Regions from separate parts of the Paenibacillus sp. B-A-8 genome, predicted to be linked through region 1. Evidence: a T-box and tRNA genes for the amino acid it is inferred to sense, from the RefSeq annotation. Region 1 holds a T-box; the other holds one or more tRNA genes.
What was found. A T-box is a leader RNA that pairs with one kind of tRNA and senses whether it is charged. The one in region 1 lies ahead of pheS (phenylalanine--tRNA ligase subunit alpha), so its partner is inferred to be a tRNA-Phe.

Region 1 (3,617 bases):
AACGGTTCAACTTCTCCAAGGACAAAGTCAGTACCTTCTCTTCAGTTGCGACTGTTCCTGCTTGAACAATTCCTTCATGCACAGATCCGCCAGCATAACGTGCAATAAGTACTGCTGCGCGGTTCAATGCAGGAATAACTGCATTTGGGTCCACTTCTTTCTCGAAACGAAGGGATGCTTCCGAGCGAAGCCCCAGTTGACGCGAGGTTTTACGAACAGTTCCTCCATCAAACTTAGCGGATTCCAGAACGAGATTTACCGTTTCAGCAGTAACTTCTGTATCCTGTCCTCCCATTACTCCAGCCAGAGCTACTGCTTTAGCTCCATCAGCGATAACGAGCATATGTGGCTCAAGCTTCCGTTCTTGGCCATCAAGTGTAGTCAGGACTTCACCTTCATGAGCAAGACGAACGCCGAGTTCTCCGCCTTCGATTTTATCTGCATCAAAAGCATGCAGCGGCTGTCCGTATTCGAGCATCACATAGTTAGTGATGTCTACGATGTTGTTAATTGGACGAATCCCTGCCGCCATCAGACGATTCTGAATCCACAGCGGTGATGCTGCAGGTTTAACACCCGAGATATAACGAACAGCGTAGTGACTGCAAAGTTCTTCATTCTCAATCTTAACGGAAATAGATTTAGCAGCTGCTCCGCTGATCTCAATGATTTCGCCTGCTGGATTAGGCAATTTGATCTCGCGTCCAAGAATCGCGCTCACTTCATAAGCAGCACCAATCATGCTTAGACAATCTGAACGGTTCGGAGTCAGATCGAATTCCAGAATCTCATCATCTAAACCCAGCAACTTTGAAATATCTTGACCGATCTCTGTTCCCTCTGGAAGCACAAGAATTCCTTCTTGTTGCTCTTTAGGAAGCAATTTATCGTTCAGGCCTAATTCTTTAGCTGAGCAGATCATCCCTTGCGATAATACTCCGCGCAGCTTTGCTTTTTTGATATCCAGCCCTGGCAGCTTAGCGCCTACAAGAGCTACAGGAACGGTTTGTCCTTCAGCCACATTTTTTGCGCCGCAGACGATTTGCAGATCTTCACCTTGACCTGCATCCACGATACATATGTTCAGCTTATCAGCATCAGGATGCTTTTCCTTCGATTTCACATAGCCGGTTACGATGCCCGAAATCCCTTTATTACGGCGCTCTACTCCGTCAATTTCAATGCCGGCAGCGGTAATCTTCTCCGCTAGCTTTTCGGCGGTTACTCCTTCAATCGATGTATAATCAGCCAACCATCCGGTTGATACTTTCATGTCCGCTCACTTCCTTTATGTTTCAGATGTATTTATCTACTTGCCGTTCGATCTGCTTCCAGTCGGAGGCTTGATTAAGAGCTCTCAATTTCAACTGCAAAACACTATTAAGAGCGGTCCCTGCAAGGAATCTTTGGACTTCCGGCCGCTGTTGTCCCCAGATTTCTTGATCTAAACCGCTCTTCGCGGTGGAAATCCGGGGACAAAGCTTATGCTTACGATGCTAGCTTTCCTACGGAAAGCTTTCAGGCGGTCGCTATCGCTCCTACAGTTCCAAAATTCCTTTCCGATCCTAGCTTAATAGGTTTTTTACAACATGAAATCAAATGCTCCAAAATCCATCCTCCTAACCCGTCAGCCAGCTCGCCCACCAAAAATCTAAACGCCCTTGAACTGCTTTACAAAACTCATATCGTTGTTATAGAAATGACGAATGTCATCGATGCCGTATTTAAGCATAGCAATCCGCTCAACACCCATACCGAATGCGAAGCCGCTATACTTAGCAGGATCATAGCCACCCATTTTCAGAACATTTGGATGCACCATACCCGCGCCAAGAATTTCTAACCATCCGCTTTGCTTGCACAGTCTGCAACCATCGCCGCCACATTTGAAGCAGCTTACGTCCACTTCAACGCTAGGCTCGGTGAACGGGAAGAAGCTCGGACGAAGACGAATGCCTGTATTCGGGCCGAACATCTCCTGCACGAATTGCTGCAATGTACCTTTCAGGTCACTCATCCGAATGTTGCTTCCGATAACCAAACCTTCGATTTGATGGAACTGGAAGGAGTGCGTTGCATCGTCATCATCACGGCGGAATACTTTACCCGGGCAGATGATTTTAACCGGAACTTCACCATTCATAGCCTGCATTGTACGAATCTGTACAGGAGACGTTTGAGTACGCATGAGCAGATCATCCGTCAAATAGAAGGAATCCTGCATATCACGAGCCGGGTGGTTCTTAGGCAGATTTAGGGCTTCAAAGTTATAATAATCGGTCTCCACTTCAGGACCTTCAGCCACACGGTAACCCATACCAATGAAAATATCCTCAATTTCCTGAACCACTCTGCTAAGCGGGTGAATGCCCCCTTGCTGCATGCGTCGGCCCGGCAGGGTTACGTCGACTTTTTCAGCCTGCAGACGCTGTTGTGTCTCCTGTTGTTGAAATGCCTCTTGCTTCGCTCCAATAATCTCCTCAATCGCACTACGCACCTGATTCGCTACTTGCCCGATAACCGGACGCTCCTCAGCACTAAGTCCTCCCATACCACGTAGAACTTCTGTAAGCTCACCTTTTTTACCGAGATACTTCACTCTTAGGTCATTCAGAACCTGTGGATCCATAACCTCCTGCAACTTAGCCAGTGCCTCTACCTTCAATGCTTCCAACTTCTCTTTCATGGCCGTGTACAGCCCCCTTCAATCATTGTCTAGTTCAACAAAAAAAGGCCTTTCCTCCCGGTAAGGGACGAAAAGACCGTGGTACCACCCTTGTTAGATAAGCTGATCTGTTCCCCTTAAGAGCTTCATTCCCTCTTTTGGCTGGACAGATACCTATCTCACTTTATACAGAAATAACGGTCTGTGACCGGTTTCCCCTACGCTTCCTTGCAAGGCAATCTTAAGGAATTCAAGGAACTGCTCCGGAGTGAACTTCGACAGCTCTGTTTCCTAGAAACGCTCTCAATCACCGGCGTCTCCTCCCTGTAAGTCAGGCACTGTGTACTCTTCTCCATCAATGCATTTCACAATTCAATCTAATTGTCAGGTATCTCTTTAATGTAAGAGATATGTCTATTTATTATATGCAAAATCTGTCGTTTTGACAAGTTCAAGCATAATTAGGTCAATTTTGATCTGGCTTTAAGCTAGCTTCTGACTCCAGCTGCACCCCCGGAAGGAACACCTCAAAGCGAAAGCTTTTTATCATCTGGTTAATATGTCCGGTTATCTACTTCCATTGCGGCCAGTTCCTGAGGGTAAATATCTTCTGCTGGAACCATACGTTTGGGGAGGGTCCGGCCCGACATAATCTCTTGGGTAGCTTGCATTAGTAAAGGACCCAAGAGCGGATTGCATTCAACGACAGCATTAATGTTCCCGGCAATCATCTGTTCAAAGGCACGGCGTGTCCCGTCAACTGAAATTATTATAATATCAGTACCCGGCTTCAGTCCGGCCTCCTCAATGGCTTCAACTGCACCAACGGCCATGTCATCATTATGGGAGAACAGCACCTGCGGCCACTCATCTTGAGGCAGGCTCAGGTATTCCTGCATGATCTTACTCCCTCCTGCCTTAGTAAAATCCGCAGGGCGGGTAAGTGTAATTT
Region 2 (3,617 bases), 2.8 Mb from region 1:
TCTGTCGTGGGCGCAGGAAATTTGAGAGGAGCTGTCCTTAGTACGAGAGGACCGGGATGGACGTACCGCTGGTGCACCAGTTGTTTCGCCAGAAGCATGGCTGGGTAGCTACGTACGGACGGGATAAGCGCTGAAAGCATCTAAGCGTGAAGCCCCCCTCAAGATGAGATTTCCCAATTAGTAAGACCCCTTGAAGACGACGAGGTAGATAGGTTGGAGGTGGAAGTGCAGTAATGCATGGAGCTGACCAATACTAATCGGTCGAGGGCTTATCCTATACTTAAAATGCAAATTCAATTCGGATTCAGTTTTCAGGCATCAAGCCTGGTATGAATATTCCCTGATAGCTCAGTTGGTAGAGCACTCGACTGTTAATCGAGTTGTCACAGGTTCGAGTCCTGTTCGGGGAGCCATATGGAGAGGTGTCCGAGTTTGGCCGAAGGAGCACGATTGGAAATCGTGTAGGCGCCACAAGCGTCTCGAGGGTTCGAATCCCTCTCTCTCCGCCACAAATTTTTAATTAGTATGGCCCGTTGGTCAAGGGGTTAAGACACCTCCCTTTCACGGAGGTAACATGGGTTCGAATCCCATACGGGTCACCAAATTTTCACTTGATTTTACATAGTGGACTTTGGTACAATAACAATTGTTGTTTACGGAGGCTTAGCTCAGCTGGGAGAGCATCTGCCTTACAAGCAGAGGGTCGGGGGTTCGATCCCCTCAGCCTCCACCATATTCATTTAAGAACGACGCGGGGTGGAGCAGCCCGGTAGCTCGTCGGGCTCATAACCCGAAGGCCGCAGGTTCAAATCCTGCCCCCGCAACCAATTTTCATCAAGTAATTATATCTTTTGGAACCGTGGTGTAGTTGGCCTAACATGCCTGCCTGTCACGCAGGAGATCGCGAGTTCGAATCTCGTCGGTTCCGCCATTTTCTTGGCTCGATAGCTCAGTCGGTAGAGCAGAGGACTGAAAATCCTCGTGTCGGCGGTTCGAATCCGTCTCGAGCCACCATGTAGTATACAACTTAATATGCCGGTGTAGCTCAATTGGTAGAGCAACTGACTTGTAATCAGTAGGTTGGGGGTTCAAGTCCTCTCGCCGGCACCATCTTTGGGGGATTAGCGAAGTGGCCAAACGCATCAGACTGTAAATCTGCTCACGTACGTGTTCGGTGGTTCGAATCCATCATCCCCCACCATTTTTTTAGGGGCATAGTTTAAAGGTAGAACAACGGTCTCCAAAACCGTTGGTGTGGGTTCAATTCCTGCTGCCCCTGCCAATCTTTATCCAGAGTCTTTCTCTAAAGTTTAATATGGCGGTCGTGGCGAAGGGGTTAACGCACCGGTTTGTGGATCCGGCATTCGTGGGTTCAAGTCCCATCGGTCGCCCCATTTACTTTAAGAAGAACAGCAACAAATTCAGTTTAATATGGCGACTGTGGCGAAGGGGTTAACGCACCGGATTGTGGTTCCGGCATTCGTGGGTTCGAGACCCATCAGTCGCCCCATTTTACTTTAAAATGTTATTGGGGATTAGCCAAGCGGTAAGGCAACGGACTTTGACTCCGTCATGCATAGGTTCAAATCCTATATCCCCAGCCATTTTATGCGGACGTGGCTCAGCGGTAGAGCATCGCCTTGCCAAGGCGAGGGTCGCGGGTTCGATTCCCGTCGTCCGCTCCAATGTTTTCATATGGCGCCATAGCCAAGTGGTAAGGCAAAGCTCTGCAAAAGCTTTATCCCCAGTTCAAATCTGGGTGGCGCCTCCATTAATTTCATATGTGCCGGCGTGGCGGAATGGCAGACGCGCTCGACTCAAAATCGAGAGGGAAACCGTGGAGGTTCGAGTCCTCTCGCCGGTATATCAAAAAGGTTTGTAAAGTCGCTTGTATAAGCAACTCTACAAACCTTTTTTCTTTGTCTATGAACTTTTATTCTTAAGCCGTTGTATTAGAGACACTTCTAATTCAACGGCTTTTTTATGTGAAGCGGAGTGAATTGAATTGTAATTTCATTGACTGCTTAGTCGGAATGCCCGCGGCGTGAGACCAACTTCACGTTTAAACATATTGCAGAATTGAGCATCATTGACAAACCCAGCAGCAGCGGATACTTCTGAGATATGCATTTGGGTATGTTGTAAGAGAGACTTTGCATAATCCAGACGTTTCAATAGTAGATAGCGAAGAGGTGAAGAACCGAATCGCTCTTTAAATAAATGGCGGAAACGATCATAGCTGTATCCAGACATCTCAGAGAGTGTTGCGACCGATAGCTTATGGCGGTAATGCTCATTCATATAGTTTAGAACATATTGGACTCTGTCTTCCGTTGGCGATTGAAACCCAGAGGCGCTAAGAAGCCGTATCAGATGAACAGTGATTTCGCTCATTTGAAGGTTCAATAGTTCAGAGAATCCATCTTGTTTGCGCGTAAACTCTGCTTTCATTCGAAGCAAGATCTGTAGAACAGTATGGTCTTTATCATCTTCATATACGCCTTGCAAATTCTCCATATTTGGGTGATTTGAATGGAAGCCTACAAATAGTATAGTAGCGTCTTCGCGATGATTCTCGTCATGTTTATGATTGGGTGGTATTAGCGCGAATGAAGAAGAACGAAAATGATAACTTCGCGAACCTACATTGGTAGTTCCTAATCCGTTTAAATAATAGACTAGTTCATAACATTCATGCTGGTGTGGTGGAATATAGGTATTAACCTCATGTGCTGCATTTACAATATATAGAACACGATCCATGATGAGCCTCCAATAATTATGTTTTAGCCGAATCGTACAAAATTATGACCGAAATCATATAATTATTTTCATTAATATTTGATATGATCGTATCAAGAAATCCGAAGATTAGCAACCTGACTGGCCATCTCGTTCGGAAATTAGTCGGATTATTCGTAAAAATTATAATTTTCTCTCTATTTTTGAGTGTATTCGTTAAAATCATTAAAATTTTGACAATGTTACATGAAATATGAGAGTTTCCATCTAAATCGTGAAATATACAACAGACCAAGATGGAGAACCTCTCAAATTACTAACCAACTATATATAGGGGTGGAATAGAAAAATGAAAAAGAAAGTTCTTTCTTTGTTGCTGCTAGTAGTAATGGTAATGGTCACAGCCTGTGGAAATAATACGTCGAGTAATGGATCTTCCGCGAATGCAGGATCTAATGCGGCTGAAGGTGGAGAAACAAGTTCAGGAGATAAACTCAAAGTTGTACTTCTGATTCCAGGAACGCTTGGAGATAAATCTTTCTTTGACTCTGCGAATAGCGGTCTGCAAAAGGTTAAGGATGAACTGGGTGCAGAAACAAAGGTTGTAGAAATGGGCGTCGATAAAACGAAATGGGAGCCTACGTTTAACGATATCGCCGCTGAGGATTGGGATGTTATTATTTCTGGCGGATCGGAAATTACAGAGATGTTTAATGCAACGGCTGAATTATATCCAGACAAAAAATTCATTAACTATGATACCGATATAGATGAAGCACCAGAGAACATGTACAACATGTCTTATGCGACTAATGAAGTATCTTTTCTGGCAGGTGCTGTAGCGGCGCTAGCTACACAATCAGATATGCCTAATG

Region 2: it encodes a tRNA-Phe, which carries the amino acid that the T-box ahead of pheS (phenylalanine--tRNA ligase subunit alpha) is inferred to sense. The anticodon was not compared.

Annotation. Positions count from the first base shown of each region.
Region 1 covers NZ_CP183882.1:1,935,120-1,938,736, reverse strand. Annotated here, with positions in the region: gene pheT (phenylalanine--tRNA ligase subunit beta) at 1-1,273, opposite strand, end outside; gene pheS (phenylalanine--tRNA ligase subunit alpha) at 1,652-2,686, opposite strand; T-box leader at 2,747-3,033, opposite strand; gene ACN6MV_RS08480 (ABC transporter substrate-binding protein) at 3,220-3,617, opposite strand, start outside.
Region 2 covers NZ_CP183882.1:6,007,563-6,011,179, reverse strand. Annotated here, with positions in the region: rRNA gene ACN6MV_RS27125 (23S ribosomal RNA) at 1-277, shown strand, start outside; tRNA gene ACN6MV_RS27120 (tRNA-Asn) at 338-413, shown strand; tRNA gene ACN6MV_RS27115 (tRNA-Ser) at 417-509, shown strand; tRNA gene ACN6MV_RS27110 (tRNA-Glu) at 528-602, shown strand; tRNA gene ACN6MV_RS27105 (tRNA-Val) at 658-733, shown strand; tRNA gene ACN6MV_RS27100 (tRNA-Met) at 751-827, shown strand; tRNA gene ACN6MV_RS27095 (tRNA-Asp) at 854-931, shown strand; tRNA gene ACN6MV_RS27090 (tRNA-Phe) at 939-1,014, shown strand; tRNA gene ACN6MV_RS27085 (tRNA-Thr) at 1,035-1,110, shown strand; tRNA gene ACN6MV_RS27080 (tRNA-Tyr) at 1,116-1,201, shown strand; tRNA gene ACN6MV_RS27075 (tRNA-Trp) at 1,209-1,282, shown strand; tRNA gene ACN6MV_RS27070 (tRNA-His) at 1,319-1,394, shown strand; tRNA gene ACN6MV_RS27065 (tRNA-His) at 1,435-1,510, shown strand; tRNA gene ACN6MV_RS27060 (tRNA-Gln) at 1,530-1,604, shown strand; tRNA gene ACN6MV_RS27055 (tRNA-Gly) at 1,611-1,685, shown strand; tRNA gene ACN6MV_RS27050 (tRNA-Cys) at 1,698-1,771, shown strand; tRNA gene ACN6MV_RS27045 (tRNA-Leu) at 1,786-1,864, shown strand; gene ACN6MV_RS27040 (AraC family transcriptional regulator) at 2,014-2,763, opposite strand; gene ACN6MV_RS27035 (BMP family ABC transporter substrate-binding protein) at 3,092-3,617, shown strand, end outside.